3 regions of the Burkholderia lata genome follow, and region 3 is predicted to be linked to each of the others. Evidence: predicted binding sites of a transcription regulator. Region 3 holds the regulator's gene; each other region holds the start of a gene.
What was found. The regulator FNR, encoded in region 3, switches genes on or off when oxygen is low (the NO sensors DNR and NnrR bind a similar motif). The targets are predictions, from matches to a motif close to TTGATNNNNATCAA.
Positions count from the first base shown of each region.

Region 1: the regulator FNR is predicted to act here: its motif matches at 1,997-2,010, upstream of clpB (ATP-dependent chaperone ClpB).
Region 2: the regulator FNR is predicted to act here: its motif matches at 1,440-1,453, upstream of BCEP18194_RS31015 (universal stress protein).

Region 1 covers NC_007510.1:2,193,760-2,197,917, reverse strand. The annotation lists gene moaD (molybdopterin converting factor subunit 1) at 1-45, shown strand, start outside; gene BCEP18194_RS15810 (molybdenum cofactor biosynthesis protein MoaE) at 56-532, shown strand; gene BCEP18194_RS15805 (group III truncated hemoglobin) at 599-1,159, opposite strand; gene BCEP18194_RS15800 (Rrf2 family transcriptional regulator) at 1,410-1,925, shown strand; gene clpB (ATP-dependent chaperone ClpB) at 2,083-4,158, shown strand, end outside.
Region 2 covers NC_007511.1:1,875,710-1,879,867, reverse strand. The annotation lists gene BCEP18194_RS31020 (PAS domain S-box protein) at 1-1,251, opposite strand, end outside; gene BCEP18194_RS31015 (universal stress protein) at 1,571-2,041, shown strand; gene BCEP18194_RS31010 (cupin domain-containing protein) at 2,424-2,930, shown strand; gene BCEP18194_RS31005 (DedA family protein/thiosulfate sulfurtransferase GlpE) at 3,116-4,141, shown strand.
Region 3 covers NC_007511.1:3,538,707-3,542,864, reverse strand. The annotation lists gene BCEP18194_RS38375 (LysE/ArgO family amino acid transporter) at 325-945, opposite strand; gene BCEP18194_RS38370 (LysR family transcriptional regulator ArgP) at 1,056-1,949, shown strand; gene fnr (fumarate/nitrate reduction transcriptional regulator Fnr) at 2,003-2,749, opposite strand; gene BCEP18194_RS38360 (universal stress protein) at 2,853-3,320, opposite strand; gene BCEP18194_RS38355 (DUF3005 domain-containing protein) at 3,913-4,158, opposite strand, start outside.

The sequences.
Region 1 (4,158 bases), on a different replicon from region 3:
GAAGGCTGCGAGGTCGCTTTCTTTCCGCCGGTGACGGGCGGTTGAGGCACGGGCGATGGCAACGGTACGAATCCAGACCGACGACTTCGATCTGAACGCGGAAGTCGCGGCACTGCGCGCACGCAACCCGAAGATCGGCGCAGTCGCATGCTTCGTCGGCACGGTGCGTGATCTGAACGAAGGCGAATCGGTTGCGGCGATGGAGCTCGAGCACTATCCGGGGATGACCGAGAAGGCGCTCGAGAAGATTGCCGCCGAGGCCGGCCGACGCTGGCCGGGCATCGACGTCGCGATCGTGCATCGCGTCGGCAAGCTCCTGCCGCTCGACCAGATCGTGATGGTCGCAACGGTTGCGTCGCACCGCGGCGATGCGTTCGCGTCGTGCGAGTTCGTGATGGACTACCTGAAGACCGAGGCGCCGTTCTGGAAGAAGGAAACCACGCCGGACGGCGAGCGCTGGGTTGATGCGCGCAGCACCGACGATGCCGCGCTCGCGCGCTGGGGCATCGAATCGGGCAATACGCGGCGCTGAGCACGGCGTGAGGGTGGTGCGGCGAGGTGCCGCGTGCGCGCAAGCGTCGCGCGTCACGGCTGCCCGTTACGCGTCCGGATCGCTGCTGCGCCCGATGATCTTCGTCGGAAACGGCTCGCCGCGGGCACGCGAGGGCAGCGCATGCGGATCGTCAGCTGCGTCGCGACGGCGCGGTGCGATTGCGTCGAGCAGTGCCTGCTGCTCGGGCGGAATCTGATAGTCCCAGCCGAACCGGCTCAACTGGAGGCTCTGCGCGATCCGCAGCGCCGGCTCCATGAAGCGGATCGCTGCGGGCGGCGCGTAGCGCGTCTCGACCGTTTTCAGGAACAGCGACAGCCAGCGGCTGAAATGGGCGGGCTCGATCCCGTCGAGCGGCTGGTGCGCCTGCTGCACGTTGCCGCGATAGCCCTTGGTGCCGAGCACGAGGCTCGACCAGAACGTGACCATCTTCGGCAGGTGGTCGTCCCAGCGGCCTTCCAGCTTCGCGTCGAACACGGGCCCGAGCAGCGGATCGGCGCGCACGCGGTCGTAGAACGCGTAGACGAGATCGCGGATGTTCTCTTCGGTCGGCTCGGTGTCGCGAGGGCGGGCCGGTGCGGAATCGGGCGAGGCGGGCAGGGCAGTCATGGCAAAAGGGCCGGAGAAATAGGCAACGACGGGGCGGCGGCGCGGGCATCGTGCAGGACGCCGGCCGGATTTTGACGCAAAATAGCGTCCAACAACCCCTGAAAAACGTGTAAGTGTCACGCATCTTATTGCGCGCGCGCCATCCCGGCAACCCGGGGCCGCGGAACAGGGCCGTCAACCGGCCCCGTGCGCAACCCGATCGGCCCGGCTCACGTAATCGGGGCACGATCGATCTTTTCCGTATTCGCCCATGAGACTCACCGACTACACCGACTATTCGCTGCGCGTGATGCTGTACCTGGCCGTGCGTGGCGAGGGACTCGCAACGATCCAGGAGATCTCGGACGCCTACGGCATCTCGAAGAACCATCTGATGAAAGTCGTGCAGCAGCTCGGCGAGCTGGGGTGGGTCGATACCGTCCGTGGCCGCAATGGCGGGCTGCGGCTGTTCCCCGAATCGCTGCAACTGACCGTCGGCCAGGTCGTGCGCGCGACCGAGAGCGATTTTGCGCTGGTCGGCTGCTTCTCGGCCGAGGGCGAGTCGCGCGGCTGCGTGATCGAGCCGCAGTGCCGGTTGAAGGGCGTGCTGGCGGCCGCGCGCGATGCGTTCTTCGCCGAACTCGACCGTCACACGCTCGGCGAACTGGTCGAACCCGCTGCGCCGCTCGTCGCGTTGCTCGGCATCCGCCCGATCGTGCGCATGCGTGCCGAGCCGTCGCCGGAAGACGCCCCTGTGTCCGTCGAACCGCCGTCGACCGCCGGCTGATACGCGCTCGCCGCGCTTCCCGAGCCGGCCGCGGCCCGTCCCGGGGCCGCTTCATGGATATCCATCGATTTTTGCGCTGAATCAACCCGAATTTCGCTTGAAAGCCGCATAACCATCCTCATCTTGGTGTTAATCGAAAATTGGAGGTCTCGACTAAATGAGAATCGACAAGCTCACCACCAAGTTCCAGGAAGCACTCGCGGATGCGCAAAGCCTCGCAGCAGGCCGCGACAATCAATACATCGAACCCGTTCACGTTCTCGCGGCGCTGGTCGCGCAGCAGGACGGTTCCGCCCGCTCGCTGATGTCGCGCGCGGGCGTTCACATTCAGGCGCTGCAAGGCGCGCTGAACGAAGCCATCTCGCGCCTGCCGCAAGTGACGGGCACGGGCGGCGACATCCAGATCGGCCGTGAACTCTCCGGGCTGCTGAACCAGGCCGACAAGGAAGCGCAGAAGCTCAACGACACGTTCATCGCGAGCGAGATGTTCCTGCTCGCCGTGTCCGACGACAAGGGCGACGCCGGCAAGCTCGCGCGCCAGCACGGCCTCACGCGCAAGGCGCTGGAAGCCGCGATCGCCGCGGTGCGCGGCGGCTCGCAGGTGCACAGCCAGGACGCCGAAAGTCAGCGCGAGGCACTGAAGAAATACACGGTCGACCTGACCGAGCGCGCCCGGGCGGGCAAGCTCGATCCGGTGATCGGCCGCGACGACGAAATCCGCCGTTCGATCCAGATCCTGCAGCGCCGCACCAAGAACAACCCGGTGCTGATCGGCGAGCCGGGTGTCGGCAAGACGGCGATCGTCGAAGGGCTCGCGCAGCGGATCGTCAACGGCGAAGTGCCCGAGACGCTCAAGGGCAAGCGCGTGCTGTCGCTCGACATGGCCGCACTGCTCGCCGGCGCGAAGTATCGCGGCGAATTCGAGGAGCGCCTGAAGGCGGTGCTCAACGACATCGCGAAGGATGAAGGCCAGACGATCGTCTTCATCGACGAAATCCACACGATGGTCGGTGCAGGCAAGGCCGAAGGCGCGATGGATGCGGGCAACATGCTGAAGCCGGCGCTGTCGCGCGGCGAGCTGCATTGCATCGGCGCGACCACGCTCGACGAATACCGCAAGTACATCGAGAAGGATGCCGCGCTCGAGCGCCGCTTCCAGAAGGTGCTCGTCGACGAGCCGAGCGTCGAGGCGACGATCGCGATCCTGCGCGGGCTGCAGGAGAAGTACGAACTGCACCACGGCGTCGACATCACCGACCCGGCGATCGTCGCCGCGGCCGAGCTGTCGCACCGCTACATCACCGATCGCTTCCTGCCGGACAAGGCCATCGACCTGATCGACGAAGCCGCTTCGAAGATCAAGATGGAAATCGATTCGAAGCCCGAAGAGATGGACAAGCTCGATCGTCGTCTGATCCAGCTGAAGATCGAGCGCGAAGCCGTGAAGAAGGAGCAGGACGAAGCGTCGCAGAAGCGCCTGCAGCTGATCGAGGAAGAGATCGAACGCCTCGGCCGCGAGTACGCGGATCTGGAAGAGATCTGGACCGCCGAGAAGGCCGCGGTGCAGGGCAGCGCACAGCTGAAGGAAGAGATCGAGAAGGTGCGTGCGGACATCGCACGGCTGCAGCGTGACGGCAAGCTGGAGAAGGTTGCCGAGCTGCAGTACGGCAAGCTGCCGCAGCTCGAGGCGCAACTGAAGCAGGTCACGCAGGCCGAAGAGCAGGAGCAGCACAACCCGACGCGTCCGCGCCTGCTGCGCACGCAGGTCGGCGCCGAGGAAATCGCGGAAGTCGTGTCGCGTTCGACCGGGATTCCGGTGTCGCGAATGATGCAGGGCGAACGCGAGAAGCTGCTGCACATCGAGGAAAAGCTGCATGAGCGCGTGGTCGGCCAGCACGAGGCGATCAGTGCGGTGGCCGACGCGATCCGCCGTTCGCGCGCGGGTCTCGCCGATCCGAACCGTCCGTACGGCTCGTTCCTGTTCCTCGGCCCGACGGGTGTCGGCAAGACCGAGCTGTGCAAGGCGCTGGCGTCGTTCCTGTTCGATTCGGAAGAGCACCTGATCCGCATCGACATGAGCGAGTTCATGGAGAAGCACAGCGTCGCGCGGCTGATCGGCGCGCCGCCGGGCTATGTCGGCTACGAGGAAGGCGGCTACCTGACGGAAGCCGTGCGTCGCAAGCCGTACAGCGTGATCCTGCTCGACGAGATCGAGAAGGCGCATCCGGACGTG
Region 2 (4,158 bases), 1.7 Mb from region 3:
CCGCTCGGACACGCCTGTCACGCCGAACTGGTCGACGTGCTTCGCGTGCGCGGCGCGGAACCGCTCGGGGATGAAGCGCGACAGCGGGGCACCGATCGCCTCCATCGCGGACACGCCGAACACCTGCTCGGCCATCGGATTGAAGATCACGACCGTCTGCTTTTCGTCGATCGTGATGATCGCTTCCATCGACGAACGGATGATGCCCATCATCCGCGCCTCGTTGAGGATGCCGCGGCTGCTCGCGCCCGAATCGGCGGCGCCGGAACGGCCGCGCAACAGCGCGTGGACGAGCACCGCGAACGCGATCGACGCGATCAGCCCCGCGGCGAGCACGGTGCCGGCCGCGCGTTGTGCGCCGGTTGCGCTCGGGCGGCCATCCGCGGAGTACGCGAGCGTCAGCACGGTGCCGCCGAAATTCAGCTCGTCGGTGCGACGCATCAGGTCGGGCGATGCCGAGGCCTCGTCGGTCGTCGTTTCGACGCTCACGATCGCGCGCCGATCGCCGCCGGCAGTGATCCACACGTCGATGCCGCGTTCCGCATCGAGCGCACGCTCGATCAGGCGCCGCGGGCTCAACGCCGCGAACAGCACGCCGTCGGCGCCGGTTTCGCGCAGGCCGGGCGCGTTGGCGACCGCATGCGGCGACGCGGCGACCGGCAGGAACAGCGTGAAGGTGCGGGCGTCGCGGGACGTGTCGTCGTCGGCCGGGTGGACACCGAGCGCGATGTCGCCGGTCTGCAGCGCGCGCGCGAGCGGCGCCGCGTCGGACGCGCCGAAGCGCACGACGGGGGAATTCGATGCCGGTGCGCTGAGCACGGCGGTCGCGAGCGTGCCGGCCGGCATCGGCTTCGCGCCGGCGAGGGCAGTGCGCGTCGCGGGCGGCAGCGGCGCGTAGCCGATCTGGCGCACCGGTGAGCGGCTGCTGTCGAGGTCGAGCATGTCCGCATACCGGCGCCATTGCTCGGGCGTCATGCCCGGGACGAGGCTGTACACGCCGCGCGCGCCTTCGAGCACGGCCACGCCGGATTGCAGCTCGTGGCGCAGCATCGCGGTCACATGCGTCGTGCGGCGTTCGAAACGCGTATGGACGGCGCCTTGCCACTGCTCGCGCACGAGCAGCGCGACGCCAAGCGACAGCGCCGCGCCCGCGCACAACGCAACGACGCCGGCCGCGAGCGGCTGGCGTAACATGATCTGGAGGCGCGTGGGCCCTCGGGCGTCACGCGTCGGGGTTCCACTTGCGGTCATTCGATAGCCATTCTGTTGTCGGGGCTGCCGTGGGCACTCGGCAGCGCAGCAAAACCGGACAAAACTCGCACCGGCTGCATGCAACGTCTATTTTCAAGATGAAATTGTGCGCGATTTACACGGTTTTTGTAATGGGGTCACTAGAAATTGCGGCAACCGGCGTGGAGCAGCGGGCGTGCCGGCCGCGCTTGACGCGCATCAACGGGCGCGTCGGCACGTGGGGCAGACTGTTCGGCAGGCCACCTGGCACCGGGCCGGGTGGCGATAACGGGCCGCCGTCGCGCAACGCGCGATGCGTGCCCGGTCGGAGGGACGGACCATGTACAAGCGGATTTTCGTCGGGCTCGATGGCAGCCCGAGTGCGCGTCTCGCGCTGAACGAGGCGATCCGGATCGCGGCGGCGTCCGGCGGCGAAGTCACCTGCGCATATGTCGTCGAGCACCGGCCGCAGCTCGTCGACGTCGATGCGGGTTTCGCGGCCGAGCGCGACGGCGATGCGGCCGCGACTGACGCCGCGACGCCGGTGCTCGACGATGCGAAAGCGGTGCTCGCGCAGGAGCACGTGCCAGGCACCGTGCGTGCGCTCGACGCGTACGGCGAGGATGTCGCCACGGTGCTGATGCGCACGGCGGCCGAAGCCGATGCCGACCTGATCGTGATGGGCACGAGCGGGCGGCATGGCTTGCGCCGGCTGCTGCTCGGCAGTGTCGCCGAATCGCTGCTGCGCGCGGCCGACCGGCCCGTGTTGCTGGTGCGGCACAGCGAGCCCGGCACGTCGGCGGCTGCGTGACGCACGCGGCAAGGCGCTGACGCTGGCGCTGGCGCACGGGCGGTCGCGGGCAGCGACGGGCCCGCGTATTCGCCGGATGACGGCGGGATGAAACGGAAACGCACGGCGCACGACGTGTGAGCGCGGCTGTCCTTTCTGTCACATCGGCGGGGCGAGGGCGGCGCGCCCGATGCACCCGACGGGCGCAATCGCGTGCCCGCGGTTGCATCCCGACACGCAGTTCTGGCAGCATCGACCGGTGTCCGCCTGGTCGCCGTGCGCATGGCCGCGGCGATCGACGCAGCAGCATCCGGCGGCACGCGGTCGTGTTCGCGATTCGCGATGAGCGAAGCGAGGCCGTGCGCCGGGTGCCCGGTTCCTGACCTTACCGACGTCATCCGCCATGCCGATTTCCGCTACCGACCTGATTCGCCAGTTCGACCTGCAGCCGCATCCCGAAGGCGGCTATTTCCGCGAAACCTACCGTGCGACCGATTCGGTCGTGCGTCCGGCCGACGGCGCGCCACGCGCCGCATCGACCGCGATCTACTACCTGTTGTGCGACGGCGCGTATTCGTCGTGGCACCGGATCCGTTCCGACGAAGTCTGGCATTTCTACGCGGGCGACCCGATCGAAGTGTGGGTGCTCGACGAGCGCGACGGGCTGACGATCCACCGGCTCGGCAACCCGCTCACGCATCCGGGCACCGTGTTCCAGGCAGTCGTGCGGGCCGGGAGCTGGTTCGGCGCGCGCTGCGCGTTGCCGGAGCACGTCGCGCTCGTCGGCTGCACGGTGGCGCCGGGCTTCGAGTTCGCGGAATTCGAACTGGCCGACGCAGCCGCGCTGGCTGCCGCGTTTCCCGACTACGCGGAACACGTCGTGCAGCTTGCCCAGCGTACCGACATGTGACTGTCACGGCGGTGCAACCAACGGCGCGAAGCCCGTGCCGATGGTGCGTGTTCCGCGCGGCCGCGGCCAAACCCGTTTAGAATGCCGTGATGCATCGGGTCGGCTGCGGGCGTGCCGCGGCGGCCGTTGCCCAGCCGTACCGACGGCCCCCGTCGTGCGGCTGCATGCCTTCCAGGAGCGCCGCCGTGTGGCACTTTCCCATCGCTATTCCATCGTCGCTCGGCCCATGGGCCGTGTTCGCGAGCGTGTTGATCACGCAGCTCGGCGTGCCGGTGCCGGCCGTGCCGATGCTGATTCTCGGCGGCACGATGGCGGCAATGGGGCAGGCGTCCTGGGTCAGCATGTTCGCGGCGGCGATCGGCGCGACGATGCTGGCCGATTCGCTGTGGTTCTTCATGGGCCGCACGCGCGGCCGGCGCCTGCTGAACGGCCTCGTGCGCTTCTCGCTGTCGCTCGACACCACGCTGCGTTTCGCACGTAACGTATTCGAAAGATACGGTGCGCCGCTGCTCGTGCTGTCCAAATTCCTGCCGGGTCTCGGCCTCGTGTCGGCGCCGCTGCTCGGCACGACCGCGATCGGCGTCGGCGTGTTCCTGTTCTGGGACCTGGCCGGCGCGTCGCTGTGGGCTGCGTTCTGGCTGGTCGGCGGCGCGGCCATTCACGACCAGATCGTCCAGTTCGTGCTGTGGGTGCGCGCGAGCGGCGGCACGATCCTCGACGCGTTCCTCGCGATCTTCATCACGTTCCTGCTGTACCGCTGGGTGCGTCGCGTGCAGTTCCGCCGCTATCTTGCGCAGGTGCGCATCTCGCCGCCGCAACTCGTCGAGATGATGACGTCGGACGAGCCGCCGCTGATCTTCGACGCGCGGCCGAAAGCGATTCGCGAGCGCGAACCGTACCGGATCGCCGGCGCGGTGCCGGTCGATCTCGATTCGCCGGACCTGCTCGACCCGGAAATGCTGAAGCGGCCGATCGTCGTCTATTGCGTGTGCCCGAACGAAGCGACCGCGAAGCGCCTGATCGCGAAAATGCAGCGCAAGAAGATGATCCACAACATCCGGGCGCTGAAGGGCGGCCTCGATGCATGGGAGAAGCACGGCTATCCGGTCGAGCCGATGCCGGCCGATCTCGATGCGTCGCGTTATTTCGTGCGTCCGGATCACGGTGCGATCGAAGGCGAATATACGGTGCGTGCGACGCTGTCGAAGTAACGTCGGGTGGCCGTTCC
Region 3 (4,158 bases):
GACTACGGCGAGACGACGAGGTACGTGGCGTGGTCACGCCGTTGTCGCGGGACGCCGGACATTCTCGCCGATCGCTTCGATTCGTGCAGTCAGCGCGCCGTCGCGATGGCGGACGGTTTGACGCGGATGACGGACACGCCATCCGTTGCGTGAGTGTTTCGCGTGGCTGCGTTCGATCGGGAACCGATTATTTGTCGCGGCTGGCGCGACGGGGCGCGGAACGGAGTGCGGAGGGAGGCGGGCGGGAGGGCGGATGCTCCGGCATTGCGCCGGAGCGGGCGGGACGACGGGCGGCAAGCGGCCGCCCGTGCGACGGTGAGCAGGTCAGCGCAACTGCACGGCCGCGAGAAACAGCACCATGCTGCCGATCGCACCATCGAGCACGCGCCACGCCACCGCTTTGCGGAACCACGGCGCGAGCAGTCGCGCACCGTAGCCGAGCCCGAGGAACCACACGAGGCTGACCGACATCGCGCCGATCGCGAACGCGAGCCGCGCGCCTTCCGGCTCGCGTGCGCCGGCCGTGCCGATCAGCAGGAACGTGTCGAGATACACGTGCGGGTTGAGCCACGTGAACGCGAGCGTCATCAGCACGATAGCCAGGCCGCTCTGCGGCGGCGGCGCAACCGCGTCGCCGCGCACGTCGAGCGTTTCGTGGCCCGGCTTGAACGCGCGGCGCAGCGCGTTGATGCCGAACCACGCGAGATACGCGAGGCCGACGTACAGCACCGCGTGGACAAAGGTCGGATAGCGTTCGACGAGCACCGATGCGCCGCCGACGCCCGCGCCGATCAGGATCATGTCGGACAGCGCGCACAGCAGCACGATCTTGCCGACGTGCGAGCGCATGATGCCCTGCCGCAGCACGAATGCGTTCTGCGCGCCGATGGTGACGATAAGTGAACCGCAGAGTGCGGCGCCGTGGGAAAAAGCGAGCCAGTTCATGGTGGGTGACAGCAGTGGGAGTAGTAGACGGATGAATCGGGTAGCGCTAGTCTGCGGTCAGCATGAAAATAAGAGAAGCTAATTCACCTAATGCAGATTAAGGAAATCTAATGCTCGACTACGCGTTGCTCGATGCCCTCGCGGCCGTGATCCGGCACGGCTCGTTCGAGCGGGCGGCCAAGGAGCTGAATGTCACCGCGTCGGCCGTGTCGCAGCGCGTGAAACTGCTGGAGGAGCGGGTCGGCAGCGTGCTCGTCAAGCGCGGGCAGCCGTGCGTCGCGACGACGTCGGGTGCGCTGCTGTGCCGGCATACCGAGCGCGTGCAGCTGCTCGAGGCCGAGCTGGGCGGCCGGATGCCGGCGCTGCCGGGCCAGATCGCGAGCGCGTGGCCGACGTTGCGCGTGGCCGTCAACGACGACAGCGTCGCGACGTGGTTCATCGACGCGGTCGGGCCGTTCTGCACGGAGCGCGAAACGTTGCTCGACCTCGTGATCGACGACCAGGATTACACCGCTTCGCGCATTCGCGACGGCAGCGTGCAGGGCGCGGTGACCGCACAGGCCGAGCCGATCCAGGGATGCAGGTCGGAGCGACTGGGGCGCATTCGCTATCGCGCGGTGTGCTCGCCGGCGTTCTACGAACGCTACTTTGGCGCGGGCATCACGCGCGATGCGCTGCGCCGCGCGCCGTGCGTGATGTTCAATCCGAAGGACGGGCTGCAGGCGCGTTTCATCCGGCGCGTGACGCGCGCGGATCTCGATCCGCCGCAGCACTGGATACCGCACGTCGCAGGCTACCTGCGTGCATGCGAAACGGGATTGGGATGGGGAATGTGTCCGGACCGGATGGTCGACCGCCAACTGGCGGCGGGCGAACTGGTCGACATGTCGCGCGGGCGAACGATCGACATCGACCTTTACTGGCAGAGCTGGCGCTTGTCGATCGGCTGGCTCGACGATTTCAGTGCGGCGCTGAAGGCACGCGCCGCACTGTTTCTCGATTGACCGATTGCGTGACGCACGCGGCGCGCGAGATGCGCGCGCCGTGCGGCATCACGTCAGACGTGATGCAAACCGTCGAAATCGACGATCTGGACGTGGCGGCCCTGCATTTCGATCAGGCCGCGCTTCTGGAATTTCGACAGCGTGCGGCTGACCGTTTCGAGCGTCATGCCGAGGTAGCTGCCGATGTCTTCGCGCGTCATCCGCAGGTTGAATTCCGACGGCGAGTAACCGCGCTTCAGGTAGCGTGACGACACATCGAGCAGGAACGCGGCGACACGTTCTTCGGCATTCAGCGAACCGAGCAGCATCGTTTGCGACGTTTCGCGCACGATCTGTTCGCTCATCAGCTTGTGCATGCGCAACTGCATTGAACCGGCTTCCGAGCACAGCGTCTTGAGTGCGCTGTACGGAATCACGCAGACCGAGCTGTCTTCCAGCGCGACCGCGGTGCGCGGATGCGTGTCGTCGCAGATGCCGTCGAGGCCGAGCGCTTCGCCGGCGAGGTGCAGGCCCGTGACCTGCTCGCGGCCATCGTGACGTGTTGCGACGGTTTTCAGCGAACCCGAGCGCACTGCGTACAGGTTGTCGAATGCGTCGCCTTCGCGGAACAGTGCTTCGCCGCGCTTGACGGGGCGCGCTGCGCAGATGACCGACTCGAGGCGACTGAGCGCTTCGGGTGCCAGGCCCTGCGGCATGCACAGGTGCCGCATTGCGCACGTCGAGCAGTGCGCGGCCTGGCGAGGAGCCCAGCTACCGGCATGAGGCGTGGCGGCGGGACGTGTGGCGACGGGCGTCAGCATGATCGTTTACTCCGGCGTTGAATCGACGGAATCATTGTCCCACCGCAACTTGCCGCTGTCGGGTGACAAAACGTCGCGACCGCCCGCGCATGCCGAACGCCGCTTACGCGGCCGGTTCGTCGACGTTGGCAGCCGCCGGAATCAGCAGCACGGGCAGCGTCGCGTGGCGCACGCATTGCTCGGCGATGCTGCCGAGCACGAGACGGCGGAACCCGCGGCGGCCGTGCGTGCCGAGCACGAGCAGATCGGCATCGAACGCTTTCGCGCCGTCGAGGATCAGCGACGACACGTCGTTGAGCGACGTCGCTTCGCTCAGCTTCGTCTCGCCCTTCACGCCCGCTGCCTGCATCAGCGCGGTGAAATCCTTCGCGAGCGCGTTGCCCTGCGCGACGAGCTGGTCGCGCAGCACGGACGGATCGTAGCCGGGAACGTTGTAGTAGATCGCGGCGTTCTCGACGACGTAGAACGGTTGCAGCTCGGCGCCGTGCGATTTCGCGAGTGCCAGCGCGGCATCGAACGCATGGCGGGACGTGTCGCTGCCGTCGACGGCAACCAGAATACGCTTGTACATAGTGTCTCCGAGTGGCGGGTTGAAGCGAAGTCGGCCGGATGGCCGATCGGGATGGGCAATGCGCAATGCTGCGAGGCAGAGTAAACCAATGGCCGGGACTTTGCAGTGAGGTGCCGGTCGTGCCGCGCGGCGGTGAGCGATGCACTTGGCGCATGCTGCGCCGCGTGACGCGTCACGCATGTCGCGTGTCGCGTGTCGCGCGGCGTGGTGGTCGCTGTCGCCTGCATCGTCGGCGGGAAGGCACGCGCGCGCATCGGTGTCGCGTGTCGCACATGCACATGCACATGCACATGCATCGCCGCACATGACGCGCATACCGACCGCATCGACACGACAGTCACGCGGATGCGTCACCCGCATCGACATTCAATCGCAACCGCGCCGTTTCGACATGACCTCGATCAACGCATGTGCGTCAGTGCGATTCACGACGTGCATGGCGTCGCCGGTGCCGCTGCGCGGAATCATTCGTTCGTGCATCGTGCGGTTGCCGGTACCCGGTCGGCACACGAGCGCGTACGCCGATCCCCAGCCATCGGCTGTTGGCCGATACCGGTTCGCAAACGAACGATCGATTCAAACGCCGCGCCGGCTATCTCGGCACGGCCGTCAGCTCGAATACGCGCTCCGGACGCCGCTGGTGGCCGGGCCAGTACGCGCTGCCGTACATCCGGTGGACCGGGCCGAACAGCGCGTCGCTCATGGGCGGTGGCGCGTCGAAGCCCTTCTCGATCACCATGTAGCCGGCACGCAGCGCGAACGCCGGATGATTGCCGCCGGGGCGGCTGTCGAAACCGGCGAAACCGTCGCCGGCTTCCGGCATCGCATTGACGAGCGA